3 regions of the Streptomyces sp. NPDC059002 genome follow, and region 1 is predicted to be linked to each of the others. Evidence: riboswitches for the same ligand, from Rfam matches in the RefSeq annotation. Region 1 holds a riboswitch; each other region holds the start of a gene.

Region 1 (9,893 bases):
CCGCCATCCACGTCGGCACGACCGGCATCTGTGACTACGGCGCGGTGGCGGAACGCCTCGCCGACGCCTCCGGGGCCGAGATTCGCTACGGGTCGGGCGGCGAGGTCGTCCACATCGACCGCCGCGCCGACCTCGGCGTCGCCGTGCGTACGGCCGACGGCGGTGTCCTGCGGGCCAAGGTCCTGGTGAACTGCGCGGGGCTGCACTGCGACGAGATCGCGCGGCGCACCGGGGACGACCCGGAGATGCGGATCGTGCCCTTCCGCGGTGAGTACTTCGAGCTGGCAAGGCCCGAACTCGTGCGCGGCCTCGTCTATCCCGTGCCCGACCCGGCCTTCCCCTTCCTCGGCGTGCACCTCACCCGGGGCATCGACGGCGGCGTCCACGTGGGGCCGAACGCGGTGCCCGCGCTCGCCCGCGAGGGGTACGCATGGCCGGTCGTGCGTCCCCGCGAGCTCGCCGGGACCCTCGCGTGGCCCGGCTCCTGGCACATAGCCCGGCGCCACTGGCGGTACGGGGCGGGTGAGCTGCGGCGATCCCTCTCCAAGTCCGCGTTCTCCGATGCGGTGCGGAGGCTGCTGCCCGCGGTGCGTTCCGAGGATCTGGTCGCCGCTCCCGCGGGGGTGCGGGCGCAGGCCGTTCTGCGGGACGGGACGCTGGTGGACGACTTCTTGATACGGGAGGGGGCGCGGGCCATTCATGTGCTGAACGCGCCGTCCCCGGCGGCTACGGCGTCCCTCCCCATTGGCAGGGAGGTTGCCCGCCGGGCGCTTGGGGCGCTGCGGGTGGTTGAGTGAGGTTGCGTGCTCCCTGCGGGTTCGTGAGGGCTTGTCGCGCCCGCGCGGCGGAGCCGCACATGTCACAGCCCCGCGCCCCTTACGGGGCCCGTACGGGGCCGTCCATCGCTCGTACCCCGTAAAATTGCCGCACTGTGTCTGACTCATCCAACGCCCCCCAAGCTCCCCAGTCGACCGGCCGGCCGCAGGCCGTGCCTCGGTTTCCCGGGGGGCCGTCGCCCGATCCCGCGGGGTCGCATCATGAGCGGCGGATCCGTAGTTTTCAGCCCCGGCGGAGCCGGGTGACCACCAGCCAGGGGGATGCGCTGCGGCGGCTCTGGCCGAAGTGGGGGCTGGACATCGACGGGCTGCGCACGCTGGATCTCGCGGAGCTGTTCGCGGGGGACGACGGGAAGCCGTCGGAGAAGCCCGTCGTCCTGGAGATCGGGTTCGGCATGGGCGAGGCCACGGCCCAGATGGCCGGGGCCGACCCGGACACCGGAATCCTCGCGGTCGACGTGCACACCCCGGGACAGGGCAACCTCCTCGGGCTCGCCGAGCGGAACGGCCTGACCAATGTGCGCGTGGCCAACGGCGACGCGATCATCCTGCTCCGCGAGATGCTGCCGCCCGCGTCCCTCGACGGCCTGCGCGTCTACTTCCCCGACCCCTGGCCCAAGGCCCGCCACAACAAGCGCCGCCTGATCCAGCCGGAGTTCCTGACGCTGGCCGCGCCGTCCCTCAAGCCCGGCGCGATCCTGCACTGCGCGACGGACTGGGAGCCGTACGCGGAGCAGATGCTGGAGGTGCTGACCGCGCACCCCGACTTCGAGAACACCCAGGCCGACGGCGGGTACGCCCCGCGCCCCGGCTTCCGGCCCCTCACCCGCTTCGAGGGCCAGGGGCTCGACAAGGGCCACGTCGTCCACGACCTGCTGTTCCGCAGGACCACGGGCGGGACAACCGGAAGCGGCCCGTCCGCCCCGGAGGCCTGAGGCACCGTCGCGGCCACCCGCATCCCTCGTTAGGGTCAACGATGTGGCCACCAGTCCTCCATATCCGATACCTCCCGGGGCGCCCGCTCCGGGAGAGCTCCGCCGTGCGCACTGGTGGCAGCGGCGCGCGATACGCGTGGCCGCGCTCGTCACGCTGCTCGCGCTCTCGGGCCTCGTCATCCTCGCCCTGGTCAGGGAGCAGACCGGCACGGAGGGCTTCCTCGTGGGGCTGGGCCTCGCGGTCGTGCCCGTGCCCCTGCTCGTCGGCGCGTTCCGCTGGCTGGACCGAGTGGCACCGGGCCCCTGGCGGAACCTCCTCTTCTCCTTCTCCTGGGGGGCCTGTGCGGCCGCGCTCATCGCGATCGTCGCGAACAGCTTCGCGATCCGCTGGATAGCCACGACGACCGCCGACCCCAGCAGCGCGGACACCCTCGGCGCGACCGTGATCGCCCCGATCGTCGAGGAGAGCGCGAAGGCGGCGGCCGTGCTGCTCGTCTTTCTCTTCCGCAGACGGGACTTCACCGGGATCGTCGACGGCGTCGTCATCGCCGGGGTGACCGCGACGGGCTTCGCGTTCACCGAGAACATCCTCTATCTGGGCAACGCCTTCGTCACCGACCAGCTCAGCCGCGAGAGCGGCCTCGCATCGGTGACCGCCGCGACCTTCTTCGTACGCGTCGTCATGTCGCCCTTCGCGCACCCGCTGTTCACGGTCCTCACCGGCATCGGCTTCGGCATCGCGGCGCTCAGCTCCGACCGTCAGCAGCTGCGCCGCGTGCTGCTCCCGCTGGCCGGGCTGCTGCTCGCGATGGGCATGCACGCGCTGTGGAACGGCTCGGCGGTCTTCGGGCAGTACGGCTTCTTCACCGTGTACGCGGTCTTCATGCTGCCGTCGTTCGGCCTGCTGACCTGGCTGGCGATCTGGACGCGGCAGCGCGAGCTGCGCACGATCCGCGCCGAGCTGCCCGTGTATGTGGGGGCGGGCTGGCTCACCGCGCCGGAGCCGTACGCCCTCGGCTCGATGCGCGCCCGCGCGCTGGCCCGCGACTACGCCTCGTACACCTGGGGGAAGGCCGCGGCCCGCGCGGTCGGGGAGTACGAGGCGTACGCGACGTCACTGGCGCTGCTGCGGCACCGGGGCCGCAGCGGCCGGGCCGGGGCCGACTTCGTCGTACGCGAGCGGGAGTTGCTCGACGAGCTGTGGGAGCGGCGCGAGCCGTCCAGGCCCGCGCTCGCGTACGCCGCGCGGGCCACGGCGCCGGTCATGCCCCCGATGCCGTACGCCGGATACGGACATCCCGGGTACGGCTTCGTCCCGTACGGCCACGTCCCGTACGGGCAGCCGCAGCCCCACCCGGCGTACGGCTACCCGGCACACAACCCGGCGTACAACCCCTACCGCTCCTGAACGCCGGGCACCACCAAGCAGCGCTAGGCCGAAGCCGCGTTCAGCGTCGAGATCTCGGCGGGCGTCAGTTCCAGGTCCGCCACCGCGAGGAGCGCGGGAAGCTGCTCGACCGTGCGCGCGGAGGCGATCGGCGCGGCCACGGTGGGCTGTGCCGCGAGCCAGGCCAGCGCCACGGTGGCGACCTGCGCGTCGTGCGCCTGGGCGATCTCGTCGAGGGCGGCGAGGACGCGGTCGCCCCGCTCGGTCCCCACGTACTCCTCGGCCCGCGAGCTGCGCGCGCTCTCGACGGGGGTACCCGGGCGGTACTTGCCGGTGAGGAAGCCGGCCGCGAGCCCGAAGTACGGGACGGCCGCGATGCCGGAGCGCGACGCGACCTGCTGGAGGGAGCCTTCGTAGGTGTCGCGGGAGACGAGGTTGTAGTGCGGCTGCAGCGCGACGTAGCGCGCGAGGCCCTCGCGGTCGGAGAAGTCGAGGGCCTCCTGGAGCCGCTCGGGGGAGATGTTGGAGGCGGCGATGGCACGCACCTTGCCCGCCCGCACCAGCTCGTCGAGGGCGCCGATGAACTCTTCCACGGGGACCGAGGGGTCGTCGTAGTGCGTGTAGTAGAGGTCGATGTAGTCGGTGCCGAGGCGCTGGAGGGACGCGTCGGCCGCGCCCTTGATGGTGGCGGCGGACAGGCCCTTGTACTCGGGGAGGGCGCCGACCTTGGTGGCGATGACGAGGTCGGAGCGGTTGCCGCGCTCGGCGATCCACTCGCCGATGAGGGTCTCGGACTCGCCGCCCTTGTTGCCGTCCACAAAGAACGTGTAGGCGTCCGCGGTGTCGATGAAGTTGCCGCCCGCGGCGGCGTAGGCGTCCAGGACGTCGAAGGACGCGGCCCGGTCCGCGGTCCAGCCGAAGACGTTGCCGCCCAGGGAGAGCGGGAAGACCTCGAGGTCGGATGAGCCAAGTGTGCGAAGAGAAGTCATGTGGTGCTCAACGCGCCTGCCGGAAACGGAATTCCGTGTAGGGAGCACCGGACCGGCAGCCCTGACGTCGGGGGGTTGTCGCCAGGACCGCCGGGGTTCAGGAGCTCAACGGGCTCAGGGGTTCAGGAGCTCAACGGGCTCAGGGATTCAGGCCCTTGCTCTGCAGCCAGCCCAGCGGGTCGATCCCGGTGCCGTCGGGCGTGTGGACCTCCATGTGGAGGTGCGGTCCCGTGACGTTGCCGGTCGCGCCGACGCGTCCGATGACGTCGCCGGTGGTGACCTTCTGGCCCGCGCTGACATTGAGCGAGGACTGGTGGCAGTACCAGATCTCCGTGCCGTCCTCGAGCTCCAGGACGGTGCGGTAGCCGTACGCGCCCGCCCAGCCGGCCTCCTTGACGGTGCCGGTGTGCACGGCCTTGAGCGGCGTGCCCGTCGGGGCGGCGAAGTCGAGGCCGGTGTGGTGCCCGGAGGACCACATGGCGCCCGCGTCGCCGAAGTGCGAGGTCAGGGTGTACGAGGAGGTGGGGATGGCGTAGCTCTTGGCGAGCTTCGCGAGGCGCTCGGCCTCGGCCTTGGCCTTCCTGGCCGCTTCTTCCTTCTTCTTCTTGGCGGCGGCCTTGGCCTCCGCCTCCTTCTCCGCGGCCTTCTGCTGGGCGGCGGCCTCTTCGGCGGCCTTCTTGCCCGCGGCCTCCTCGGCCGCGGTGCGTACCGCCTCGTCGGCCTGGTGCTGCTGGTTCTCGGCCTGCTGCATGATGCGGCTGCGCAGGGCCTCGCCCGCGTCGGTGGTGCCCTGCTCGGCGTCGGCGGTGGTGACACCGGCGGCGGTGAGCGGCGCGGCGGCGGTGCGGATGTCCGTGTCGGCGGAGTCCGCGGAGTCGTCGGACATCAAGGAGCCCACGCCCGGCAGGGACTTGGCCTCCGGCAGCGAGTCGGCGACGGCGCCGACGCCCGGCAGGTCGGGCATGGATATGGAGACCGGCGGCTTGCCGCCCTGCGCGGTGGCGATGCCGCCCGCGCCGACGGCGGCTATGACGCCGACGCCGAGGACGGTGGAGCTGCGGGCGAGTCCGCCGCCGCTCTTCTTGTGCACACGGTGCCTGCCGCGGACGGGACGGATGGACTCCTCGGTGGGGTTCCACTCCTCCCAGGTCTCCTGGTCGTAGCCACCGAAGTCGTCGTCATTCGGTATGTACGGAGCTTGGGGGGCAGGCCGGTTGGACGCCACTGGGGCGCACTCCTTTCCTTCCTTCTCGCCTACCGGGTTAGCTGACGGGTTCGGAGCAGGAAGGTCTCCTACGGACATCTGGCACGGATGCGCAGAGGCCCGATTCACCCCAAGTTGGTGGTTCCCCGGCTCCCTTGCGGGATTAGGCGCGTGCGCACGGAGCCGCCTCTAGTGACGGCTGGGACGACCGCGCTGCGTTATCGAACGTTAATAGACGGCGGGGGTGGAATCCAAGCCGTTCCGACTGATCGTTAACGCTCTTGGCCCGTACTTAACGGGACACGCGGGTTCGGAACGGGGCGAGTTGACCCCGGATTCATGCACACCGGAGCTTCACATTCCCTTGACAGGACGTCAGTTTCTATGCGGAGGGGTGTTCCTCACTCACCGTCGGTGACATCCCGCTCCCGCACGACGGGCCGCCGCACCGCGAGCAGCGCCATGTCGTCCGTCGCCCCGCCCCCCGTATGCCGCCGCACCTCCTGCACGAGCGTGGCGAGCAGCGCGTGCGGACCGTCCTTGCCCGGGAAGATCCGGCCGCCGAGCCGGTCCGCGGGATCGTAGAAGACCCCCGCCACATCGCGCGCCTCCGACAGGCCGTCCGTGTAGAAGAGCAGCGTCGCCCCTGGCGGGAACTCCGTCTCGTCCGCCCGGTCCGGCCAGGCCCCCAGATCGCCCATGCCGAGCGGCAGCGCGGGCTCGCTCGCGGAGAGCACCCACAGGCGGCCGTCCCCGCGCAGCAGCAGCGGCGCCGGGTGCCCGCGGTTGATGAGCCGTACGGCGCCCTCGCCGTACGGGATCTCCGCGAGGACGGCGGTGGTGAACCCCTCGAACGCGTCGAGCCCGTCGCGCCGGGTGCCCTCGCGGGCGAGCGCCCGCTCCAGGCGCTGCGCCACCGCCTCCAGCGTGGCCTCCTGCTCGGCGGCCTCCCGGAAGGACCCGATGACCACGGCGACGGCGGCCACCGCGCCCATGCCCTTGCCGCGTACGTCGCCGACGATGAGCCGTACGCCGTGCGGGGTGTCCTGCACCGCGTACAGATCCCCGCCGATGAACGCGTCGGCCTGCGCGGCCTCGTACCGCGCCGCGATGTCGAGCCCGCCGATGCGCGGATCGGGTTCGGGCAGGACGGCGCGCTGGGTGGCCTCGGCGATGGAGCGCGCGGTGGCGAGCCGGGCGTTGCCGCGGCGCACGACGCGGTTGATGACGATCGCGAGGGCGGCGACCGTCATGACGGTGATCAGCTCGGTGATGGCCTCGACATGGCTGTCGAACGCGTTGCCGTAGTGCAGGACGAGGACGGCGACCGAGGCGGCGGCGCCGGTCAGGACGGTGTTGAGCAGCGAGTAGAAGGGGGCCGCGATCAGCGGGGCGGCGGTGAACAGGGGGGCCGCGGTGAACTCGGGCGGCGTCGACGCGTCGTACACCACCCCGGCGATCAGGAGCAGGAAGGGCAGCGCCCTGACGAAGGCCCATTCGTGCGCGGTGGTGCCGTTGTCGTCGACCCGTTCGCCCCGTTTCCCCCCACGGCCGTCCTCGCGTCCTCCTCGCTGCCCCACCGCTCGCTCTCCTGCCGACTCCGCGCCCAACACCGCGCTGCGCTGCACTCAGGCTTCCCGCAGCGCGGTGCGGGTGCGACCTGGTGTGGGCCGACCGGGTTAACCCGGGGCCCGCACCCGGCCGCGGCGGATCAGCTCACGGTCGCGGCCGGCACCGGTGCGAGCCGCCCCGATCTGGCAAGTCCGCGCAGCGCCGCGGCGCAGCACACGCCGACCGCCGCGAGGACCGCCCAGGGCAGCGCGGGCAGCTCGCGGGTGGCGTCGAGCAGGGCGCCCATGCCGAGGTTCCCCGCGGTGATGCCGATGCCGCAGACGGTGTTGTAGAGGCCGTAGTGCGTGGCCACCCAGCGGTCCCCCGCGAGCGAGACGACGGTGTCCATCTCGAAGGGGTAGAGCACCGCGGTCGCCGCGGCGAGCGCCGCCGCGCACAGCAGCAGACCGGCGACCCCGACGTACCCGGAGCCGCCGAGCGCGGGCGGCAGGAACGCCGCGCCCATCAGCCCGAGCCCGGCGACCAGGCACTGCTCACGGCTCCAGGTGCGCCGGCACCAGTCGGTGATGCGCAGCTGCCCGAGGAGCGCGACGAGTCCGGACACCACGAAGAGCGAGCTGGTCGCGACGGTGCCCGCGGTGCCCTCGCCGAGCAGCCGCTCCACGGACAGCGGCAGCGCGAGATAGACCTGGAAGGACAGGACGTACGACCCGGTCATGGCGAGCGAGAAGAGCCAGAACGACCGGTTGCCGAGCACCACGCGCCACTGCCCGCTCTCCTGCGCGGCCGCGCCTCCCCGTCGTGCGGGCAGCCGGAGCACCTGCACCACCGAGAGTCCCGCGAACAGCACGGCGGCCACCGCGCAGGTGAGCCGGAAGTCGAAGCCGGTCAGGGCGAGTCCGACGAGCGGTCCGAGCAGGATGCCCGTCTGGTAGAAGACGTTGAACAGCGCGAACGCCTCCACGCGGCGCTCGGGCGGCCCGGCCTCCGCTGCGACGTACGCCCGTACCGCCGGGTTGAACAGCGCCCCCGCGAGCCCCGTCGCCACCGAGGCGGCGATCAGCACGGGAAGGGTGTCGGCGAAGGCGAGCGCGCCGAAGCCGACGGTACGCAGCGCACAGCCCGCGACGATCATCGGCTTGAACCCCAGCCGGTCGGCGAGCGCGCCGCCCACCAGGAACATGCCCTGCTGGGACAGGTTCCTGACCCCGAGCACCAGGCCCACCGCCCAGGCGGCGAGCCCCAGTTGGCCCGAGAGGTGCGCCGCCAGGTACGGCATCAGCATGTAGAAGCCGAGGTTGATGGTGAACTGGTTGACGAAGAGCAGCTGCACCGCGGGGTCGAAGGCCCTCGCCCGGCGCCAGATCCCCGTCACAGCACCGCACCCTTGGCGCTGCACGCCCACCGGGACCACTCGGTGATGCCCTGCTCGGGCCCCGTCACCTCGCGCGGCTTGTCCGGCACGGCACCGTCGATGAGGCCCTGCGCCGCGCAGTACTCGTCGCTGAAGACCGTGTCGAAGTAGCGCTGCGGGCCGTCGGGGAAGACCGCGGCGACACGGGTGCCGCGCGGCCGGGTCCTGGCCAGCCAGCCGGCCACGAGCGCCACGGCGCCCACGCTCCAGCCGCCGGTGGCGAACTGCCGCTCGGCGAGCCGCCGCGCGCACCGCACCGCCTCCGCGGGCCCGACCCAGTGCACCTCGTCGAAGGCGTCGTGGTCGACGTTGCCGGGGTGGATCGAGGAGCCGAGGCCGCGCATCAGGCGCGGTCCCGCGGTCAGGCCGAAGATGGTCGACGCGACGCTGTCCACGCCGACCAGTTCGAGCCCGGGCAGCGCCGAGCCGCGCAGCGCACGGGCGATGCCCGCCGAGTGCCCGCCGGTGCCCACCGCGCACACCAGGACGTCGAACTGGCCGAGCTGTCCGACGAGTTCGTTCGCGAGACCGCTGTACGCGGCCGGGTTGTCCGGGTTGTGGTACTGGTTCGGGCACCATGCGGAGGCCCCCAGTTCGCGCCCGCTCATCAGCTCGGCGACCCGGTCGACCCGCGCCTGCTGCCAGCCGCCCTCGCCGCTCGGTTCGCGTACGAGATGGATGCGCGCGCCGTGGGCCGTCAGCATGCGCTCCACGATGGGTTCCAGACCGGGGTCGGTCACGATGTGCACGGGGTGGCCGTACTGCACCCCGGCGAGCGCGAGACCGAGCCCCAGCGTGCCGGACGTCGACTCGACGATGGGCGCGCCGGGCCTCAACTCACCGCGTGCCCGCGCCCGTTCGACCATGTAGAGGGCGGCACGGTCCTTGATGCCGCCGAAGTTGAAGCCTTCGAGCTTGGCCCAGAAGCCCCGGCCGCCGTCGTCCGACGGCTCGTCGATCCAGAGCACGGGCGTGTTCCCCACGGCGGCCGCCGCGGGCTGCAAGTTGCTGATCATGTAGGTGAAGTCCTTCGGGTACACGAATGAGGGCACTGACGGAGTGGTCGGGCTCCGTGTGCCCTCAGTTCCTGTCGATCCCGATGGCGATGAGCAGGTGATGTCCCGCGACCGGCGGCCCGGCCCTGGTCGGCGCGCACAGAAACCTTCCGCCGCCCGCGGAGGCCGGCGCGGCCTCGACGCGGCCCGCCCCCACGCCTTGCGGCACCGCGCGGTCCGCGGGCTGCGCGGCGACCTGCTGGTCGGCCTCGGCGTGCTCGCCGTGCCCGGTCCCCGGGCACTCGTGCTGGCCGACGGCGCTGACGGAGGCGCTCGCGGGGGTGGCGTTCAGATGGCCGTGGCAGACGCCGAGGAAGAGCGCGCACACGGCGAACAGCAGCGCGAGGACGAATCCTCGCCCCGGCCTCCGCCTCACCGCTTCCACGCGACCCATAGTGAGCATGAAACTACTCACGGCACACGTGTCAGCGCAAAGCCGCAATGCGCCAAAAGAAATCCGCCCGAAAACACCAAGAACACCAAGAACACCAAGGGCACCAA
Region 2 (9,893 bases), on a different contig from region 1:
GAGGGCGAAGAGGGAGCGTGCGGCGGCGCGGACGCGCGGGTCGCGCAGGGACTGCCGCAGGTTCCTCGCGTTGTCGCCGCGCTCCCAGATGAACTCGGCCATCCGGTCCAGGACCTCGTACAGGTCCCCGTCGACGTCCAGGTCACCGGCCACCCAGGCGCGGGCCAGGCCCAGTTCGCCCGGCTTCCACAGCAGGTGGCGCAGGGCGCGGCGGTTGCGCACGACCAGGACGGGGGCGTCCGGCGGGCCGGTCTCCGATCCGTCCCAGGCGCGGATACGCACCGGCAGCGCGGCTCCCATGAGCTGCTCGGCGAGGTTCTTCAGCCGCAGTGCGGCGTTCTGCATGGCGCACACCTCCGTGGTGAGATCGGCCGGATCCCGGAACGGACCAACACCACGTAAACACCAAAGAGCCACCTGCGCAGTCCCGTTGCAGCGTCACGGATCGGCAAAATAGATGGCGGGGGCATCTAGTTCCGCGAGGGGTGTGCGCCCCTCGGGCCCACGGGAACGCCGAAGGGACCGCCCGCACCACGGATGGCGGGCGGCCCCTTCGGGGTGGATCAGTGACGCGAGGTCAGGAGGCCTTGGCCTTCTCCTCGGCCTTGACCGCCGGAGCGGGCTCGGCCGCGACCGGAGGCTTCGGAGCGGGCTTGGCCGCCTCGTAGAACTCCTCGCGCGGCGCTTCGAGGGCACCGAGCGAGACGACCTCGCGCTTGAGGAACATGGCGAGCGTCCAGTCCGCGAAGACGCGGATCTTGCGGTTGAACGTCGGCATCGCCATGCCGTGGTACGCGCGGTGCATGTACCAGGCGAGACGACCCTTGAGCTTGATCTTCATCTTGCCCATGACGATCATCGCGACGCCCTTGTGCAGGCCGAGACCGGCGACCGCACCCTTGTTGGCGTGGCTGTACTCCTTCTGCGGGAAGCCCCGCATGCCGGAGATCACGTTGTCGCCGAGGACCTTCGCCTGACGCAGCGCGTGCTGGGCGTTCGGCGGGCACCAGGCGTTCTCGTTGCCCGCCTTGCGGCCGACGAGGTCCGGCACCTGGGCGTTGTCGCCCGCGGCCCAGATGTAGTCGGTGCCCTGGACCTGGAGGGTCGTCTGGGTGTCGACGTGACCACGCGGGCCGAGCGGCAGACCGAAGCGCGAGAGCGCCGGGTTCGGCTTGACGCCCGCGGTCCACACGATGGTGTTGGAGTCGACCTCGAGGCCGTTCTTGAGGACCACGTGGCCGTCCACGCAGGAGTCCATGGACGTCGAGAGGTAGACCTCGACCCCGCGGCTCTCCAGGTGCTCCTTGCCGTACTGGCCGAGCTTGGGACCGACCTCGGGGAGGATCTTGTCCGCGGCGTCGACGAGCACGAAGCGCATGTCGTCGCGCTTCACGTTGGTGTAGTACTTGGCCGCGTCGCGGGCCATGTCCTCGACCTCGCCGATGGTCTCCGCACCCGCGAAGCCACCGCCGACGAAGACGAAGGTCAGCGCCTTGCGGCGGACCTCCTCGTCGGTCGTGGAGTCAGCCTTGTCGAGCTGCTCGAGGACGTGGTTGCGCAGGCCGATGGCCTCCTCGATGCCCTTCATGCCGATGCCCTGCTCGGCGAGGCCGGGGATCGGGAAGGTGCGGGAGACCGCGCCCATCGCGATGACGAGGTAGTCGAAAGGCAGCTCGTACGCCTCGCCCACGAGGGGGGCGATCGTGGCGACCTTGCGGTCCTGGTCGATGGTGGTGACCCGGCCGGTGAGGACCTCGGCCTTCGGCAGTACGCGTCGCAGCGGGACGACGACGTGCCGAGGCGAGATGCTGCCGGCGGCGGCTTCGGGGAGGAAGGGCTGGTAGGTCATGTACGACCGGGGGTCGACGACCGTGACGGTCGCCTCTCCGTAGCGCATCTTCTTGAGAATGCGCCGAGCTGCGTACAGGCCTACGTACCCACCGCCTACTACGAGGATCCTGGGACGCTCCGTGGTGCTCATGCCATCGAGTATCCACCTGCCCGCCGGGGGTCGCTCGTGCGCCCCTTCACAAGGTTGAGTAGGGCCTCTGCTACACTTCGCCGCCCACGTGACGGAGGTCATGGCGGCGCAGGGGAACCACCGCGTCACGCGAGTCGTTGTCCACCCCCTGTGAGCTGCCCCTCTGGGCCCCCGCGGGGAGTGGACCACCGGGCCGCTTCACGCGCGTGACACACGCGCGAAGCACCCCGGCCACACACCGTCGGACCCCTGGGTACCCCTTTCGGGGGTCGAAGGTCCTTGAACCTCGCCCATCAGGGCCGAATTCCTTGTGAAGAACTTCACGAACTTTTCCGACGGAGTCTCGTCGGGGGGCCTTTCGGCCCCCCTCACGGCCGCTCAGGCGCCACGGGGCGCGCTCAGGCGATCGACCATCCGATGCCGTCGAGGATGTCGTGTTCCGAGACGACGACCTCGCGGGCGCCGACCCTGTCCATGATCGCGAGCAGCACGAGGGTGCCCGCCGCGATCACGTCGACACGGCCCGGATGCAGCACGGGAATCGCGGCGCGCTCGTCGTGCGTGGCGTGCGTGAGACGCTCCACGATCGCGCTGACCTGCTCGTACGAAACGCGGGCGTGATGGATCGCCGCCGATTCGTAGGCGTCGAGGCCCAGCGCGATCCCGGCCACCGTCGTGACCGAACCGGCGAGCCCGACGAGCGTGCGGGCCTCCTTGAGCGGCACCGTGCTCTCGGCGAGGTCGAGGGCGGCCTCGATGTCGGCACGGATCGCGTCCAGCTGCTCGCGCGTCGGCGGGTCCGTGACGACTCCGTCGCGTACGAGATGACGCTCGGTCATCCGGACACAGCCGACGTCGACCGAGCGGGCCGCCTCGACATGGTCCGTGCCGACCACGAACTCCGTGGAGCCGCCGCCGATGTCGACGACCAGATAGGGCTGCGCCAGATCGTCGCGCCCCGTCAGTTCCTTGGTCGCACCGGTGAAGGAGAACTCCGCCTCCTGGTCGCCGGTGATGACCTCGGGCTCGACGCCGAGGATGTCCACGACGCCGCGCACGAACTCGTCGCGGTTCTCGGCGTCGCGGGACGCGGAGGTGGCGACGAAGCGGACGCGTTCGGCGCCGAGGTCCTTGATGATCGCGGCGTAGTCGCGGCAGGCGGCGAAGGTGCGGTCCAGCGCCTCCTGGGCGAGGCGGCCCGTCTTGTCCACGCCCTGGCCGAGCCGGACGATCTGCATCCGGCGGTCCAGGTCGACGAGTTCACCCGTGGCCGGGTCCGCGTCCGCCACGAGCAGGCGGATGGAGTTCGTGCCGCAGTCGACGGCGGCGACGCGGGTCACTTGGCCGCCTCGTCGGCGTCGCCGTCGACACCGAAGAAGCCGCCGCCGTTCGCGCCAAGCTTCAGGATGTCCTCCTGGCAGGTGGCGGACGGCGTGACGCACGGGCCCTTCGCCCACCACTCCGGGAGCATCGCGACGGCCTCGTCGCCCAGCGGGTTCACACCGGGGCCCGCGGCCAGCGAGTGACCCACCAGGACGTGCAGGCACTTCACGCGGTCCGGCATGCCGCCCGCGCTGGGGAAGCCCTCAAGGACCTCGATGGCGTCGCGGCGGGCGATGTAGTCCTCGTGCGCCCTGCGGTACGCGGCGGCGAGCTCGGGGTCCGTCTTGAGCCGCTCCGACATCTCCTTCATGACGCCGTTGGCCTCAAGAGTGCCGATCGCGGAGGCCGCCCGCGGGCACGTCAGGTAGTACGTCGTCGGGAAGGGCGTGCCGTCCGGGAGGCGCGGGGCCGTCTCGACGACGTCGGGCTGTCCGCAGGGGCAGCGGTGCGCGATGGCCCGCAGGCCGCGCGGCGGGCGGCCGAGCTGCTGCTTGAAGGCCTCGACGTCGGCGTCGGTGGGCTCGGTGCGCTCTGTGGTCGGCGGAGGCGTTTCCATGCCTGTCTTTCCATGTCCGTGGGTCAGTCGTCGGGGCGGTCGGCCTTGTCGACGCCGTCCCATACGTTCGAGTACCAGGGCCGGGTGACCGCTCCCTGGTCCGTGCGGCGGCTCTTCGTCGCCGCGGGGTCGATCACCGTGAAGCCGGTCTCGCCCGGCATCACATAGTGCAGCCGGTCCCGGATGCGCTGCTCCGCGTACGCGTCGTCCTGCCAGCGGGCCTTCTCGTCGCGCAGCTTCTCGACGTCCTCCTGGCGCTCGGCCTTCTGCCGGCGCAGGTCGTCGATCTCGGCGCGCTGCGAGACGTACTGCCGCATCGGGTACGCGAGCGCGACGATCAGGGAGCAGAGCACGAGGGCGAGGAGGGCCGCGCGGCCCGTGAGGCGGGAGCGGCGGGCCTGGCGCTTGGTCTGGGAGCGGTAGACCCGCTCGGCGGTCTGCTCACCGAGCAGGCGCAGGCGGGTCGCGGTGGAGAACCGGTCCTTGGTCCCGGCCTTGGCCATGGTTCCGCCTCCCCAGAGCAGCGCGTCAGTGCCTCAACGTACCTACGTCCCCGCACACGGTACGGGACCGCGTGCGGGGACGTAGGTAACCCGGCGTTACTACCGGGCCTCCGGCTCGATCAGCCCTTGAAGCGCGGGAAGGCGCTGCGGCCGGCGTAGACCGCGGCGTCGTCGAGGATCTCCTCGATGCGCAGGAGCTGGTTGTACTTGGCGACGCGCTCGGAGCGGGCCGGGGCGCCGGTCTTGATCTGGCCGCAGTTGGTGGCGACGGCCAGGTCGGCGATGGTGACGTCCTCGGTCTCGCCGGAGCGGTGGGACATCATGCACTTGAAGCCGTTGCGCTGGGCCATCTCGACGGCGTCCAGGGTCTCGGTCAGCGAACCGATCTGGTTGACCTTGACGAGCAGGGCGTTGGCCGAGTTCTCCTCGATGCCGCGGGCCAGGCGCTCCGGGTTGGTGACGAACAGGTCGTCGCCGACCAGCTGCACCTTGTCGCCGAGCTTGGCGGTGATGACGTTCCAGCCGGCCCAGTCGTCCTCGAACAGCGGGTCCTCGATGGAGACGAGCGGGTACGCGGCGACGAGCTCCTCGTAGTACTCGGTCATCTCGGCGGCCGAGCGGGACTTGCCCTCGAACTCGTACTTGCCGTCCTTGTAGAACTCGGACGCGGCGACGTCGAGGGCGAGCGCGATCTGCTCGCCGGGGACGTAACCGGCCTGCTTGATGGCCTCGAGGATGAGGTCGAGCGCGGCGCGGTTGGAGTCCAGGTTCGGGGCGAAGCCGCCCTCGTCGCCGAGGCCGGTGGACAGGCCCTTGCTCTTCAGGACGGACTTGAGGGTGTGGTAGACCTCGGTGCCCCAGCGCAGCGCCTCGGAGAAGGACTCCGCGCCGATCGGGGCGATCATGAACTCCTGGATGTCGACGTTGGAGTCGGCGTGCGACCCACCGTTCAGGATGTTCATCATCGGGACGGGCAGCAGGTGCGCGTTCGGGCCGCCGAGGTAGCGGAACAGCGGCAGGTCGCTGGCCTCGGAGGCGGCGTGCGCGACGGCGAGCGAGACGCCGAGGATGGCGTTGGCGCCGAGCGAGCCCTTGTTGTCGGTGGCGTCCAGGTCGAACATGGCCTGGTCGATCAGACGCTGCTCGGTGGCGTCGTAGCCGACGAGCTCCGGGCCGATCTGCTCGATGACGGCGAGGACGGCCTTCTCGACACCCTTGCCCTGGTAACGGTTGGGGTCACCGTCGCGAAGCTCGATGGCCTCGAAGGCACCGGTGGAGGCACCCGACGGGACGGCGGCACGACCGGTGCTGCCGTCGTCGAGGCCGACCTCGACCTCGACCGTGGGGTTGCCTCGGGAGTCCAGGATTTCCCGGGCTACGACGACGTCGATGGACGGCACGAGCATCTCCTTCTGGGATGTGACGCATTTACGCGGGGCCGCTTCGGCCCTGCGTCTCACGAGCCTAACGGGCTCCGGAGCTTCGGCCAGCCGACCGCCCGTCCCGTGGGACGGGCGAGGGCCCAAATACCTGGGAAACGGGACGGAAGCCCGTGTTTCTACTGGCCGGTAGCTCGCTAGGGGCGAACACGGGGCCAAGGCCGCGGGCCTTCCGGCGCCGGACACGGCCCCGCCCCGGTGCGTACGGGGGATACGCGCACCGGGGCGGGGAGCCCGTGGGGACGGGGGAAGCGGCCGTGCGTCCGCCGAGGCACGGCCGCTCGCGGGTCTTTAGCTGAGGTGCAGCTGCTGACCCGGGTAGATGAAGTCGGCGTCGTCGATGATGTCGCCGTTGAGCTTGTAGACCTTCTGCCAGCCGCCCTTGACCTTGTGGTCCTCGGCGATCTTGGACAGGGTGTCGCCCGACTTGACCTTGTACTCGCCGTCGCCCTTCTTGACCGTCTTGCCGGTCGGGGTCTCGACGGTCTTCTTGGTCTCGGCCTGCGGCGTGGGCTGCGGCTTCGGCGCGGCCTGCTGCTGCGGAGCCTGCTGCTGGGTCTGCTGCGGCTGCGGCTTCGGCTGCTGCTGCGGCTTGGCCTGCTCCTGCGAGCCGCCGCCGTTGTACGCGGCGCCCGAGAGGCCGACGCCACAGCTCGGCCAGGCGCCCTTGCCCTGACCGGCGAGGACCTTCTCGGCGATCTCGATCTGCTGGGCCTTGGAGGCCTTGTCGGCGGTCGGCGCGTACTTGGTGCCGCCGTACGCGGCCCAGGTGGAGGCGGAGAACTGCACGCCGCCGTAGTAGCCGTTGCCGGTGTTGATGGACCAGTTGCCGCCGGACTCGCACTGGGCGACGGCGTCCCACTCCTGGCCGGTGGCGGCGTTGGCCGAGCCGGCCGCCATCAGCGGGGCGGCGACGGCCGCGCCGGTCACACCGACGAGCGTGGCGACGCGGGTGGCCTTGGACGGGCGACGGTGCTTGCCCTTGCCGGAAAGCAGCATGAGTTGATCCCCTACACCGACGCCTGCGAGGTGAGCTGTCGGGTTCGGGCCGATGTGGTTGCCCGGCCGCGCTTCCTAGAGCGCGACTTCACCCCTAGCCGTTTCCGGCACTTACCTTGGGTCCCCCGCTCCTGCCTACGGCGCTCTTGAGCGACGACTGTTCCCGTCCGGCCGTTGGCAGGATTCGGCGTACCGACCGGCGGGGCCCGCAGTGGCGAGCGGTCACGACCGTAGACACGCAATCCACCGAATTTCAAAGACGATCAGGTCTTCTGAGACCCATCTCTCACTCGCGCCAAACCGGACATACGACGCGAAGCCCCCACCCGACTCTTCGTCAACTTCCCTTACTTTTCGCCCAAATCGAGGCTCTGACCGGGGAGAATGAGGTCCGGGTCGGCCCCGACGGTCTTCTTGTTCTCGGCATAGAGCGTGGGCCAGCCGCCGTCGACGTCGAGGTCGTCCGCGATCGCCGAGAGGTTGTCTCCGGAGCGCACCGTGTACGTCCCGTCGGCGACCTTGTCCGTCCGTCCTTCGCCACGCGAGGCGTGCCGCCCCGGACGGTCCTTGCCGTCGTCTCCCGAGGGCTGCTCGTCGGCGCGGTCGCCGCGGTGGCGGCCGGGCGCGGAGTCGCCGGAGGGGGCGGTGGAGTCCTCGGGCGCGGGCGAAGTGGCGTCCTTCTCTCCGGACTTGCCGGGGGCGTCCTTGCCGTCCTTGTCGCCCTTGCCGTCCGCCGCGCCTTCGCCGTCCTTGTTGCCCTTGTCGTTCTTGTCACCCTTGCCGGGCTCGTCGTGATTCTTGTCGCGGGCATCCCCGGAGTCGTCCGACGCCTCACCCGAGTCCGCCGGCCCGCTCGCGTCGTCGGACGGCTCCGCGGAGTCCGAGGGCTTCTCAGCAGGCTTCTCGGAGGGCTTCTCGGTGGGCTTGTCCGTCTCGCCGGAGCCGGTCGGGTCCGACGGCTCGGGCGTCATCGGGGCACCCGGGTCCACGTCGGCCGCGGCACCGCCGTCGGTGAGTCCGGCGATCGGGGCGCAGCTCGGCCACGCGGCCGTGCCCTGGTCGTAGAGGACGCTCTCGGCGACGGCGATCTGCTGCGACTTGGACGCCTGGTCGGCGCTCGGCGCGTAGTCGAGGCCGCCGTAGTTCTCCCACATCTCCTGCGAGAACTGGAGTCCTCCGTAATACCCGTTGCCGGGGTTGGCGCTCCACGCGCCGCCGCTCTCGCACTCGGCGAGCTTGTCCCACGTCGCGGTGTCGGCGGCGCTCGCGCTGGTCGCGCCGAGCAGCGGGATGGCGATGGCTGATCCGGTGACTCCTGCCGCGACGATGAGGGCCGGGGCTTGGCGGGGGCGTCGGTGACGACCATTGCCGGAGAGCATGCGGTTGCCTTTCAGGAGACTATTGCGGCAACTCGGGCACCAGGTGTCCGAGTCGACGTGAACGTAGTCGCACTCGAACGCCTGTCACAAGTCGATGCAGCGGAGATCACGTGAAAGTCACAGTCTTGACGGACCGTCAGTTCGGTGCCGTTCTCTGTGCGGATGTGAACTCCACGGGCAACGTCCGCAGTCCCCGCATGATCAGCCCGCCACGCCACCGCAAATCGGCAGGATCCGCCGCGAGTTGCAGGTCCGGAAGGCGCCGCAGCAGTGTCGCGAGGGCGGTCTGGCCCTCCAGGCGGGCGAGCGGGGCGCCCAGGCAGTAGTGGATTCCGTGGCCGTACCCGAGGTGCTGGTTGTCACGCCGGGACAGGTCGAGGGTGTCGGGATCCGCGAAGCGGGCGGGGTCGCGGTCGGCGGCGGCGAGCACCACGAGGACGGGATCGCCCGCGCCGATGTGCTGCCCGCCGATGGTCAGCGCCTCGGTGGCGAACCGCCAGGTGGCCAGCTCCACGGGCCCGTCGAAGCGGAGCAGCTCCTCGACACCGGTCTCGAGGAGGCCGGTGTCCCCCTCCGCCAGGGCACGCTGCAGCCGCTCGCGCTGCTCGGGGTGGGTGAGCAGGGCGTACATGCCGTTGCCGATGAGATTGACGGTGGTCTCGAACCCGGCGAAGAGCAGGATGAACGCCATCGCCGCGGCCTCGTTCTCCGTGAGGTGCTCGCCGTGGTCGGAGGCGCGGATGAGGCCGGAGATGAGGTCGTCGCCCGGGTCCAGGCGCTTGCGGTGGATCAGCTCGGCGAGATAGCCGCGCATCTTCTTCACGGACCGCGCGACACCGCCCCGCGGGCCTCCCCCGTGCCGGATCATCATGCCCGCCCAGTCGCGGAAGTCGTCCTGGTCCTCGCGCGGGACGCCGAGCAGGTCGCAGATGGCGTAGATGGGGAGCGGGAAGGCGAACTCGTGGATGAGGTCGGCGGTGCCTTCCTCGGCGAACCGGTCGATGAGCTGATCCGTCAACTCCTGCACGCGCGGCGCGAATTCGGCGACGCGGCGCGGGGTGAACGCCTTCGAGACGAGACGCCGGAGGCGGGTGTGGTCCGGCGGGTCGATGTTGAGCAGATGCGTCATGAGGTTGGCGCTGCGCTCACCCGGAATACCGGTCTTGCTCTTCACGTGCGCGGGCTCGTCGTGGTGGGCGGGGTTCTTGCTGAGCCGCTGATCGGCGAGGGCCTGCCGAGCATCCGCGTACCGGGTGACGAGCCAGGCCTCGACCCCACTGGGCAGCCGCTGCTTGCTGACGGCCTCGTTCTCCCGCAACCAGGCGTAAGCGGGGTAGGGATCGCTGGAGAACTCCCAGGTGAAGAGCTCGGGCTGCGAGGGCGGGGCGGAGGCCTTGTCGTGCATGCGGTCGACGGTATCGCTCCGCCGGGCGGCCGGTGTCATGCCTGCGGGTGCATCGTGGCTGGTCGCGCAGTTCCCCGCGCCCCTTCGGGCGCTCAGTCCCCCGCCCGTCGAGGGGGCGGTCCCTAATCCCCCGCCCCCTCAGCCGCCAGCACCGCATCCCGATACGCCCTCGCCGCCACCCGCAGCGCCGCCTCGGGGTCGACGCCCTCCGCTTCGGCCCGCAGGGCCAGGGCAAGCAGTTCGTACCC
Region 3 (9,893 bases), on a different contig from region 1:
CCGCCTCGCGCGCGCCGCGACGCAGGTGGTGCCGCACGCCGACCCCGCGGCGGTGCGCAAGACCCTCGACGCGCACGACGGGCCCGCCGTCCTGGTCAGCGACTCGGTGTTCTCGGTGGACGGCGACGCGGCGCCGCTCGCCGAACTCGCCACTGCCTGCCGGGAGTTCGGGGCCGGGCTGATCGTCGACGACGCCCATGGGCTCGGTGTGCTCGGCGCCGGAGGGCGGGGCGCGCCGCAGGCCGCGGGACTCGCGGGCGCGCCCGACACCGTGGTCACGCTCACCCTCTCGAAGTCCTTCGGCAGCCAGGGCGGCGCCGTGCTCGGCCCGGCCAAGGTCATCGAGCATCTGGTGAACGCGGCCCGCACCTTCATCTTCGACACGGGGCTCGCCCCCGCATCGGTGGGTGCCGCGCTCGCCGCGCTGCGGCTGCTGCGCGCCGAGCCCGAGCGTGCCGCGCGGGCCCGTGCGGTTGCCGCTGAGCTGCATCAACTCCTCACGGCTGAAGGGCTGTTGGCGGTACGTCCCGACGCCGCCGTCGTCTCCGTGCGGGCGCCGTCTCCGGACGAGGCCGTGCAGTGGGCCGCCGACTGCCGGGCGGCGGGCCTCGCCGTGGGGTGCTTCCGGCCGCCGTCCGTGCCGGACGGGATCTCGCGACTGCGGCTGACCGCCCGTGCGGATCTCACCGGCGGACAGATCGCCGATGCCGTACGAGTGATCAGCCGCACCGCACCCAGGTGAAGATATGTTCCTGGCCCACAAGGGGCCGGGGTCTGCTCACCGGAGGCTGTCTACGAACGTCTCCCAGGGGCCGGGGGAGAAGAGCAGGGCGGGCCCTGCCGTGTCCTTCGAGTCACGCACGGCGCGCAGGCCGGATAGCGGACCCGAGTCGAGCGTGGCCGTCTCGACACAGTTGTTCATTCCATTACTGCGACTGCTGCGCTGCCACCGCGCAACATGCAGTGTGGCGCTGGAAGGTACGTGCCGAGGCAGTGCGGTCATGGTGCCTCCTTACACGCCGTCGCCTAGCCCGGCGATGAAATCCGTTGAGTCCTCTGGTGATAGCGCCTGTCCCTGAAGGGAGGTGAAGGCCTCCGTGTATGCCTGGAGGTCTTCTTTCCGCTCGAGGTAGAGGCTACTCGTCAAATGGTCGAGAACAACCAGATCCAGATCAGCAATGTTCGGAAATGAGAAAATAACGAAAGGACCGATGAGGCCCACATGCTCTCCGGCTGCGAACGGCAGTACCTGAAGCCGCACATGGGGCAGGTGTGCCGTGTCCCTTAACCGCGCGAGCTGCCCCGAGAAGACCTCATCACCGCCCACCGGACGTCTCAGCACCGCCTCGTCGAGGACCACGCTCAGCCGCAGCGGCGGATCCGCGCGCAGCACGTCCTGACGGGCGAGCCGCACCTCCACCAACGCCTCGACCTGCTCCTCCGGCAGCCCGCCGAGCGCCGCCCTGGTCACCGCGCGCGCGTAGTCCGGTGTCTGCAACAGGCCGGGTACGACACTGGTTTCCAGGGTGCGCACCCAACTCGCCTGTGATTCAAGGCTGATGAAGTCGCGATAGGTGGCGGGCAGCAGGTCGCGGTAGGCCTTCCACCAGTGGTGGCGGCCCGACCCCGCGTCGTCGGCGCCGCCCAACGCGGCCAGGCGCTCGATGAGGTGAGGGTCCTTCACGTCGTACGCCTCGAGCAGGAGCCGCACGTCGGCGGCCTTCACGCCGCTGCGGCCCGTCTCGATCCGGCTGACCTTCGACTGGTGCCAGCCGACCTTGGCCGCGGCCTCGCTGCTGGTGAGTCCGGCAAGGCCGCGCAGTGTGCGCAATTCTGCACCGAGTTGGCGGCGGCGCACCGCGGGCCCGTACTGCATGCCCGTCTCCTTCCGGACGGAGCCGTCGGTGTCCCGGCGGCTGTGCGGGGGACAGTAGGCGACAGTAGAGGAAGTGCCGGTCTCTCGCCCAAATACGGTCTGTCGTGGCAGAGTTCACCGCTTCGAGCGACAGATATATGCACATCTCGGTGGATCGCCACCCGTGACCGGCCAAGGAGTGGCAGGCTGGCGCGAAGCACCAGTCCGGGGTTGTCCTCGAGTCATCCGCCACGAGTCGGCGAGACCAGTCCCGGTGGGAAAGGGACAGCGTCGCCATGGCAGATCACCAGGAAGCATCCGTCACCCTGCCGAGCGATCCTGCCTCGGTTTCCGCGGCCAGGAAATTCGTCTCTCGGGTGCTCTTGGAATGGGGCCTGCCAGGGGAGGACGAAGTAACCGACACGATCAGGCTGATCGTCTCCGAGCTCGCCACGAACGCCGTGCAGCACACCCTCGGCCAGTCGCCGACCTTCACCGTGGACCTGGAGCTCGACCGGGACGAGCAGCTGCGCATCGGCGTCACCGACAGCCACCCCCGCTACCCCAAGCGGCTGCCCGCCGCCGTCCAGCAGGACAACGGCCGCGGCATGGTCATCATCCGCTGGCTGGCCGCCGAGTGCGGCGGCCGGCTGTCCGTCAGCCCCACCGAGGAGGGCGGCAAGACGGTCTGGATCGCCCTGCCCTGGACGGCGCCTGTGCAGGACAGACACCGCGACGCGGCCCGCTGACCCCCGCGCCGCCGGTTCAGCCCGCCGAGCGTCCATAGGCCCCGCGCAGCAGCGCACGGAAGGAGTCCGCCGCGGCGCCCGACTCGTCGGTGCGGTGGACGACGGAGATGGTGCGCCTCAGATCGCCGGGCGCCAGCGGCCGCATCCCGACCGGGGTCGCGGCGGTGCGTGCCACCATCTCCGGCACCACGGCGATGCCGAGCCCGGCGCTGACCAGCGCGCAGACCAGTGCGTAGCCCGGCGTCTCGACCACCACCGAGGGCGTCGCACCGGCCCGCGCGAGGGCGCGCTCCACGGCCTGCCGCGGCGGATGGTCCGGCGCCATGCTGATCAGCGGCTGCCCGGCGAGCGCGTCGAGCGGCAGCCGTGACGTGCCGCTCGCGAGCGCGTGCCCCGGCTGCGTCACCAGGACCAGCTCCTCGACAAGGACCGGCTCGGCCGACACGGAGGCGGGCAGCGGCGTCGCGTCGGCGGGTTCGTACGCGTGGGTGAGGGACAGGTCGACCTCGCCCGCCGCCACGGCCGCGACGCCGAGCGGCGGTTCATAGCCCGCGACCGTCAGTTCCACGTCCGGGTGGGCCCTGCGGAACGCGGTCAGGACGGGCGGCAGCAGATGGATGCCGCCCGTCGGGAAGGTGCCGACGCGCAGCCTGCCGCCGGACAGGCCCGCGACCTGCGCCAGTTCGTGCCGGGCGCGTTCCATCTCGTCGAGCACCCGGCGGGCCCTGGCCACGAGCAGCTCGCCCGCGCCGGTCAGCCGCGCCCCGCGATGGTGCCGCACGAGCAGCCCGGTCCCGGCCTCCCGCTCCAGCTTGGCGAGTTGCTGGGAGAGGGCGGGCACGGTGTAGCCGAGGCGCTCGGCGGCCCGGGTGATCGAACCGGCCTCGGAGACCGCGACGAGTGCGGCGAGCCGCGTGGGGTCGTACATGGCAGCTCCCTGCGGCGCGGAGTACGTGCGTACGGCGAAGGGCGGCGGGGCGCCCGGAAGCCGGAGCTTAAACGTCTGCTTAAGGCAGGCTCAGGATATTGCACATACCCGTTGAAGGCTCGGTCCCGGCAGTCTTGGCGCCATGGACGCACAACTGGTCGCCTTCACCCTGTTCGCGGCGGGCATGGTCGCCATGCCCGGCGCCGACTTCGCCGTCGTCGTACGCAACTCCCTCGCCTCACGGCGGGCCGGTGTGGCCAGCGCGGTCGGGGTCGCGGGCGGGCTCCTGGTGCACACGGCCCTCGCGGTCGCGGGCGTCGCGGCGGTGCTCGCCGCCGTGGCCGCGCTCTTCCGCGCGCTCCAACTGATCGGTGCCGCCTATGTGCTGTACCTCGCCTACCGCGCGCTGCGGTCCGCGGCGCGGCCGCGGGAAGCGGCGCCGGAGGCACCCGTGGTGCGGGGCGGGGCTCTGCGGGAGGGCTTCCTCACCAACGCCCTCAACCCGAAGGCGTCGATCACGTTCCTGAGCGTGCTGCCCCAGTTCGTGCCCGCGGGCAGTCCCGCGATGCCGCGGACGCTGCTGCTCGCGTCCATCGTCGTGGCGTTCGCCCTGCTGTGGTTCCCGGTGGTGGCGCTGCTGGTCGACCGGCTCGGCACGTGGCTGCGACGGCCTCGTACGGCCCGCGCCATCGAGGCGGCCACCGGTGCGGCGCTCGGCGCGCTGGGTCTGGTGCTCCTGGTGGAGCCGTTGCTGGCCTGAGGCCATCGGGGCGGTCGGGTGCGGCGGTTCGGAGCGTGCCCCCGAGCACTCCGGAGTGCTCGGGGACCGTCGGCGCGGCGCGGGTCAGCGGACCCGGCCGTACCAGACGCTCTTGGACCAGATCTTCTCCAGACGCACCACGGTTCCGCGCTTGGGCGCGTGCCATATGCGGCCGTCGCCCGCGTAGATCCCGACGTGGTAGACGTTCCGGCCGGAGTGGAAGAACACCAGGTCGCCCTTGGTGCGCTGCGACTTCTTGATGTGCTTGGTCTTGTTGTACTGCGCGGCGGCGGTGCGCGGGAGCTTCTTGCCCGTCTTCTTGAACGAATAGAGCGTGAGGCCCGAGCAGTCGAACCGGTTGGGCCCCGCGGCGCCGTAGCGGTAGGGGGAGCCCTTCTTGGACGCTGCGATCTTGAGCGCCTTCGTCCCGTGTGTTGCTGCCTCCGCTTCCGCGGTGAGCCCGGGGGCCACCATGGTGCCGCCTACTACGGCGAGCGTCAGGGCCGATGCGGCACCGGTCCTGGTGAGCAGCGACGGAACATGATTCAGCGCAGTCATGCGCAACCCTTCGTCAGCCGCCTGTGAAGGATGACCTGTCGGGTTCGGGCAGGCGAAGATGCCCGGCCGCGTCGTGCTCTGCGGCTTCACCCCAAGGGCGTCGTCCGGACTTCCCGGACGGGCCCGTCATGCCTGGGTCCTCCACTCCTGCCGTTGCACCCATGTCGACCGGTCATCCGGGTGGCGGCAGGACTCGGCGTCCGCCCGGACCGCCCCACCGCTGTGGCGGGGGCTTGTCGTCGGAAGGGATCTTGACCCGACAAGGGCGAAAAAACCGAGCCGAAACGGTGTTTTGTGAGGCTCCTCACGACTGACCCGTTCGGGTGGACACTGTCGAAATGGGGTCTGGGTCCCCGTGGCTGACGATGGTTCGACCAGCACCGGAATGAAGCATTCCGCGCGCGTCGTACACACCTGGCGCAACTCTCGACCACGGCCTGACGGACCCTCGGCTACGCCATACGGGGGACCCCGCCTGGTCCGTTTCGAAGGCGGCCCGGACGTTCCCGCGAGCGGTTCGCCGTGGTCAACTCCCCGGCAGCGGCGGCACGGTGACCCGCCGGGCCCGCCGCTCGCCGTCGAGCACGCGCAGCGCCTGGGCCAGCGTCGGCGCATGCACCTCGCTCTCGCCGCGCTGATGCATCAGCGTCAGTGCGTCCCGCAGAGCCGTCGCCCTGCTGACCAGGGCCTGGGCGGCGCGCAGCCCGCCGTAGGTGTGCTCGGCGCGGGCCGGATTGATCCGGCCGACCAGATCGACGACTTCGAGGTAGCGGTCGATCAGCTCGGCCTCGGCGCGCGTCAGCGCCGGCAGGGGCGGGAGTTCGGGCGGCAGCATCTCGGCCTCACCTCGGGTCGCGCGCGGCGAGCGAGGTCTTGCGGGTCGGGATGATGCGGTCCACGAGCCCGTACTCGACGGCCGCGGGGGCGTCGAGGATCTTGTCCCGTTCGATGTCGGCACTGATCCGCTCGGGGCTCTGCCCGGTGTGCCGTACGAGGAGTTCCTCCAGGAGCCGCCGGGTGCGCAGGATCTCGTCGGCCTGGATGGCCAGGTCGCTGGCCTGTCCCTGGATCGGCTCGGTGACGGACGGCTGGTGGATGAGCACACGCGCACCGGGCAGCGCGAACCGCTTGCCGGGCGTGCCCGCGGCGAGCAGCACGGCGGCGGCCGACGCCGCCTGGCCGAGGCAGGTCGTCTCCACGTCACAGCTGACGAACTGGATCGTGTCGTAGAGGGCGGTCATCGCGCTGAACGAGCCGCCGGGGGAGTTGATGTACAGCGAGATGTCGCGGTCCGGCGCCTGGTATTCGAGGTGCATGAACTGCGCCATCACGTCGTTCGCCGACGTGTCGTCGATGGGGGTGCCGAGGAAGACGATCCGCTCGTCGAGGAGCTTCGAGTACGGATCCAGGGTCCGCGTCCCCGAACTCGTGCGCTCGGTGAACTGGGGCAGGACATAACGGGCGGACGGACGGTTCATGGCACGCCTCTTTTCGTGGGGTCGACCTGGCGCCGTTCGTGGAGGGGCCAGGGCCTCTGTAAAAAATGTACAGGACGTACGTTCATGGAGGGAGTGGGGCCACCGGATCCGCGGCACGGGCGGTGCCCCGCGTACCCTCGACGGGCCATGCAAAAGGAAGAGAAGGATCTGCTCGCGCTCGAAGTCGACGTCATCCACGGCCTCGGCACCCGGCCGGTCGGCGACCGGGCGACCGTGACGGACCCGTCGGTGCGCGCCGTGTGGTCCTGGTCGCCGCGGGCACGTCTGCTGGCGCTGGGTCCCGGCGTAGAGGATCCGGGTCCGGTCGACGTCGCGGCACAGCCGTACACACCGGAAGAGATACCGGCCGCGCTGACCCGGCTCGCGGCGGCCCTGGAGACCCCGGGCGACGCGGCACGGATCCAGGGCGGCCCGTGCTTCACCTTCCCCGACCGCCTGGCCGAGCCCTCTCCCGCGCCCCTGCCGCTCCTGGTCTCGGACGCCGAAGGGCGGCGCGCCGCACGGCAGTTGAGCCGTCCGGGGAACTGGCAGCCCGGCGAATGGCAGGAGTTGATCTCCGGGGCCGCGGGGGAGTGGGCGATGGCCGTGCACGACAGCGAGCCCGTGTCGATCTGCCACACCCCGGCCGCGAACGCCCGCGCCGCGGAGGCCGGGATCTGGACCCGCGCGGACCACCGGGGCCGCGGCCTCGCACCGGCCGCGGTCGCCGCCTGGTCGCGGCGCGCGGGCAAGGGCAGGGACGTGCTCTTCTACAGCACCACCGTCGACAACCACGCCTCGCGCGCAGTGGCCCGCACCCTCGGCCTCAGGCCGCTCGGCTGGATCTGGGTGGTGCATTGAGGGTCTCGGTCCTGCCCGAGGCGCCCCGTCCCGATGGGTGTGCCGGGGACGGGACGCCGATGTGCGTCGGTCGCAGGGGCGTGGTTCAGCAGCTGGCGGTCCGCTCCAAGGGCGGCGCTGTCATGGATCCGTCGGACAGGCCCTAGCCCCGGCCCTGTTCGAGACCCGCCTCGTACGCGAAGTCCACGCCGTTCAGGGAATCGAGGCCCAGGACGGTCTGCTCCGGATGGACGCGCAGGAGGCGCAGGCCCGGATGACCGGCCAGGGTCGATACGTCGACGGGGCTGTCGGCGTGCTCCAGTTCGAGGGTGGCCAACCGGGTGGCCGACCTGAGCCACTCCCACGTCGCGGACAGATCAGCCGGTGCACGCAGTTCGGTGAGAGCTTCCCCGGTCAGTGCCAGGGCGAGCACGGGTGCGGGCAGCCCCGGATGCAGCCGCACGCGTGCGCGGCCGCCGAGGTCCCGCAGGGCCGCCAGCTCGTCCGTGGTCGTCACGGTGAAGCGGACCCCGTCGTCGTCGAGGTCGGCCAGGACGCCCTCCGCGTACGCACGTGTCGCGAACCGCGGCCATGAGGAAGCCAGCAGCTGCCGGATGCGCAGATCGGGAACACGCTGGTAGAGAGCCAGCAAGGGAATGGCCGCGTCGCCCCCGATCGCCACGGCGGTCTGCACGGTGCAGCGGGCCTCCTCGCTGGAGAGGCGATCGGGACCGGGCAACTGCTCCAGCACCACGCCGCCGAAGTCCACCAGGTCCGAGACGTCGGACGGGGTGCGGGGCGGGATGAGGTTCCTGGCGCAGCGCTCGACCTCCGCCCGTACGTTCGGATCGAGTTCAGTGGCGTATTCGAGGGCCGCGACGGCCAGCAGATGCAGATGCTTCCTGCGTCCGGTCGACATGGCGGTGTCACCGCTGCGCACCAGCGAGAGGAGGAACTCGGCACACTCCTTGGGCCGGGCGTGCGCCACCGCCATCCGTACGACGTCTTCCCACTGCGGCTCTTGGGCGCGCAGCAGCAACAGGGCCGTGTCGCCCTCCTCCACGGCCGCCTTCGCCCCCAGATAGTCCTGGAAAGTGCGGTGGATGAAGTCGATCGTGCCTTCGCTCGGCTCGCGGAGCAGCCCGCTGCGGAGCAGCAGATGCCGGAAGATCTCCTGGCCTCCGCCCTGCGCCGCGGCGACGGGCACACCGGGCAGCGCGTCGGAGACGATCCGCTCCGCGTGCCTGCGGTCGAGTTCGGCCTTGCCGTTCAGGATGAATTTGTAGGCGAGCCGCTGCAGCAGCCGGACCTTCGGCTCTTCGCTCAGCTCGATCCCGTCCGGCGGCCGCATGTCCCGCTCGCGGTCGCGGCGCGAGAGCAGCAGGGACAAGGCGGCGCTGTACAGCTCCTTGCGGGCGTGGGGCAGATAGCCGCGCCGGTCGCAGTGGAGCGCGCAGATCAGACCGCACATCAGCGGATTCGTGGCCAGGCGTGCCAGGTCGTGCTTGGTGCGGACCGCGACGATCAGCGAGGACTCGTACGCGTCCAGCTGCTCCGCGTCATCGGGCCTGACCGTGCTGCGTGCGGCCTTGTGCCAGCGGCGGATGAACGTGGTGACGTCGTCGCCGCGCATCGGCGCGAGGGAGAGCTCCGAGAACTTCATGCTGGTCAGCCACCCGTCCCGCACCGCCGACGGGCGGGACGTGACCAGCCAGAGGTTGTCCTCGTAGGTGCTCAGGAGCTCATGGAGCCAGCTGCGGGCCCGTTCGCGGACCACTTCCGGTGCCTCGTCGATGCCGTCGACGAGGATGAGGGCCCGATTGGCGAGCAGGACGCGGTCGACCCAGCCGGGCGGCTGGGCGGCGGCCAGGGGGTTGTTGCTGTGCCGGAGGAAGCCGTCGGGGGTCGGCAGCTCCGCGTCGTGGCGGGTGAGGGTGCGGATCGGCAGCACGAGGGGGATGCGGCCCGCCAAGGGGTCGAGGGCCGCACCTCCGTCACGGAAGGTCCCCGGGTTCTGCTGGGCCGTGGTCACCGCGAGCCACTGCACCAGCGTCGTCTTCCCGGAACCGGCGACTCCCCTGAGGAGAATGCGGCTCCGGCTGGCGAACGCGTCCTCCACGGGGATGGGCGCCTGCGTCGAGTAACCGCCGACTGCCGCCTGAAGACTCAGATAGGCGGTGTCGAGGGGCCACTGGTCCAGGGCGTTCGAGAGGTCGATCCCGTAGATCATGAGCATCCCGTACCTGCGGGCGATGTACGCGCGATAGCGGGTCTCGAACTCGACGTCCTGGGTGAACGGTGACCTCGACCGTTCAAGGAGCTGGTCGACCTTGGCCACGGTTTCTGTGAGCAAACGGCTCTGCTCCACGACCGTGCGCGGCACGAAGGTGGACCGCTGGGTGAAGAAGTGCAGGATGTGCAGGCATGCGGTCTCCATGACGGAGTCGTACAGCAGGGTTCCGCTCGCGGAGAGGGTGTGGGTGGCTCGGGGATCCGCCGCCTTCAGGTTCCTGGCGAGTGCGAGATGACCCAGGCCGACGGCCTGCACATCGTCCATGTCGAGATCGCCCAGGCAGTGCAGGGTGTTCGCCACGGCAAAGGCGACGGCGGACAGCTCGGAGTCCTCCACCGGCCGCTCGCCCGCCGCGGCGACGATCCGCTGCACCAGGTCGGCCGCCAGCTTCTCCAGATCGGCCCTGGTGAGGCTGCTCTTCTCGCCGCGGAA

The links. A riboswitch is a leader RNA that binds a small molecule or an ion and turns the genes downstream of it on or off. The one in region 1 is predicted to bind cyclic di-AMP.
Region 2: it holds a riboswitch for cyclic di-AMP, as region 1 does, so the genes downstream of both, ACFWZ2_RS29840 (transglycosylase family protein) here and ACFWZ2_RS31120 (M23 family metallopeptidase) in region 1, are expected to answer to the same signal.
Region 3: it holds a riboswitch for cyclic di-AMP, as region 1 does, so the genes downstream of both, ACFWZ2_RS07000 (C40 family peptidase) here and ACFWZ2_RS31120 (M23 family metallopeptidase) in region 1, are expected to answer to the same signal.

What each region holds. Positions count from the first base shown of each region.
Region 1 is NZ_JBHYJI010000045.1:17,164-27,056, forward strand. It holds gene lhgO (L-2-hydroxyglutarate oxidase) at 1-797, shown strand, start outside; gene trmB (tRNA (guanosine(46)-N7)-methyltransferase TrmB) at 932-1,771, shown strand; gene ACFWZ2_RS31110 (PrsW family glutamic-type intramembrane protease) at 1,815-3,179, shown strand; gene ACFWZ2_RS31115 (aldo/keto reductase) at 3,203-4,147, opposite strand; gene ACFWZ2_RS31120 (M23 family metallopeptidase) at 4,287-5,372, opposite strand; cyclic di-AMP (ydaO/yuaA leader) riboswitch at 5,384-5,531, opposite strand; gene ACFWZ2_RS31125 (PP2C family protein-serine/threonine phosphatase) at 5,753-6,931, opposite strand; gene ACFWZ2_RS31130 (MFS transporter) at 7,063-8,298, opposite strand; gene ACFWZ2_RS31135 (PLP-dependent cysteine synthase family protein) at 8,295-9,353, opposite strand; gene ACFWZ2_RS31140 (hypothetical protein) at 9,418-9,777, opposite strand.
Region 2 is NZ_JBHYJI010000041.1:39,252-49,144, reverse strand. It holds gene ACFWZ2_RS29870 (class I SAM-dependent methyltransferase) at 1-345, opposite strand, end outside; gene ACFWZ2_RS29865 (NAD(P)/FAD-dependent oxidoreductase) at 578-1,981, opposite strand; gene ACFWZ2_RS29860 (exopolyphosphatase) at 2,380-3,321, opposite strand; gene ACFWZ2_RS29855 (DUF501 domain-containing protein) at 3,318-3,920, opposite strand; gene ACFWZ2_RS29850 (septum formation initiator family protein) at 3,944-4,423, opposite strand; gene eno (phosphopyruvate hydratase) at 4,543-5,823, opposite strand; gene ACFWZ2_RS29840 (transglycosylase family protein) at 6,154-6,861, opposite strand; cyclic di-AMP (ydaO/yuaA leader) riboswitch at 6,866-7,014, opposite strand; gene ACFWZ2_RS29835 (transglycosylase family protein) at 7,209-8,240, opposite strand; gene ACFWZ2_RS29830 (cytochrome P450) at 8,377-9,645, opposite strand; gene ACFWZ2_RS29825 (nucleoside triphosphate pyrophosphohydrolase) at 9,768-9,893, opposite strand, start outside.
Region 3 is NZ_JBHYJI010000005.1:72,625-82,517, forward strand. It holds gene ACFWZ2_RS06970 (8-amino-7-oxononanoate synthase) at 1-742, shown strand, start outside; gene ACFWZ2_RS06975 (DUF397 domain-containing protein) at 779-1,003, opposite strand; gene ACFWZ2_RS06980 (helix-turn-helix domain-containing protein) at 1,013-1,876, opposite strand; gene ACFWZ2_RS06985 (ATP-binding protein) at 2,152-2,604, shown strand; gene ACFWZ2_RS06990 (LysR family transcriptional regulator) at 2,621-3,532, opposite strand; gene ACFWZ2_RS06995 (LysE family translocator) at 3,675-4,292, shown strand; gene ACFWZ2_RS07000 (C40 family peptidase) at 4,377-4,850, opposite strand; cyclic di-AMP (ydaO/yuaA leader) riboswitch at 4,854-5,059, opposite strand; gene ACFWZ2_RS07005 (hypothetical protein) at 5,377-5,685, opposite strand; gene ACFWZ2_RS07010 (ATP-dependent Clp protease proteolytic subunit) at 5,693-6,328, opposite strand; gene ACFWZ2_RS07015 (GNAT family N-acetyltransferase) at 6,476-7,189, shown strand; gene ACFWZ2_RS07020 (NACHT domain-containing protein) at 7,332-9,893, opposite strand, start outside.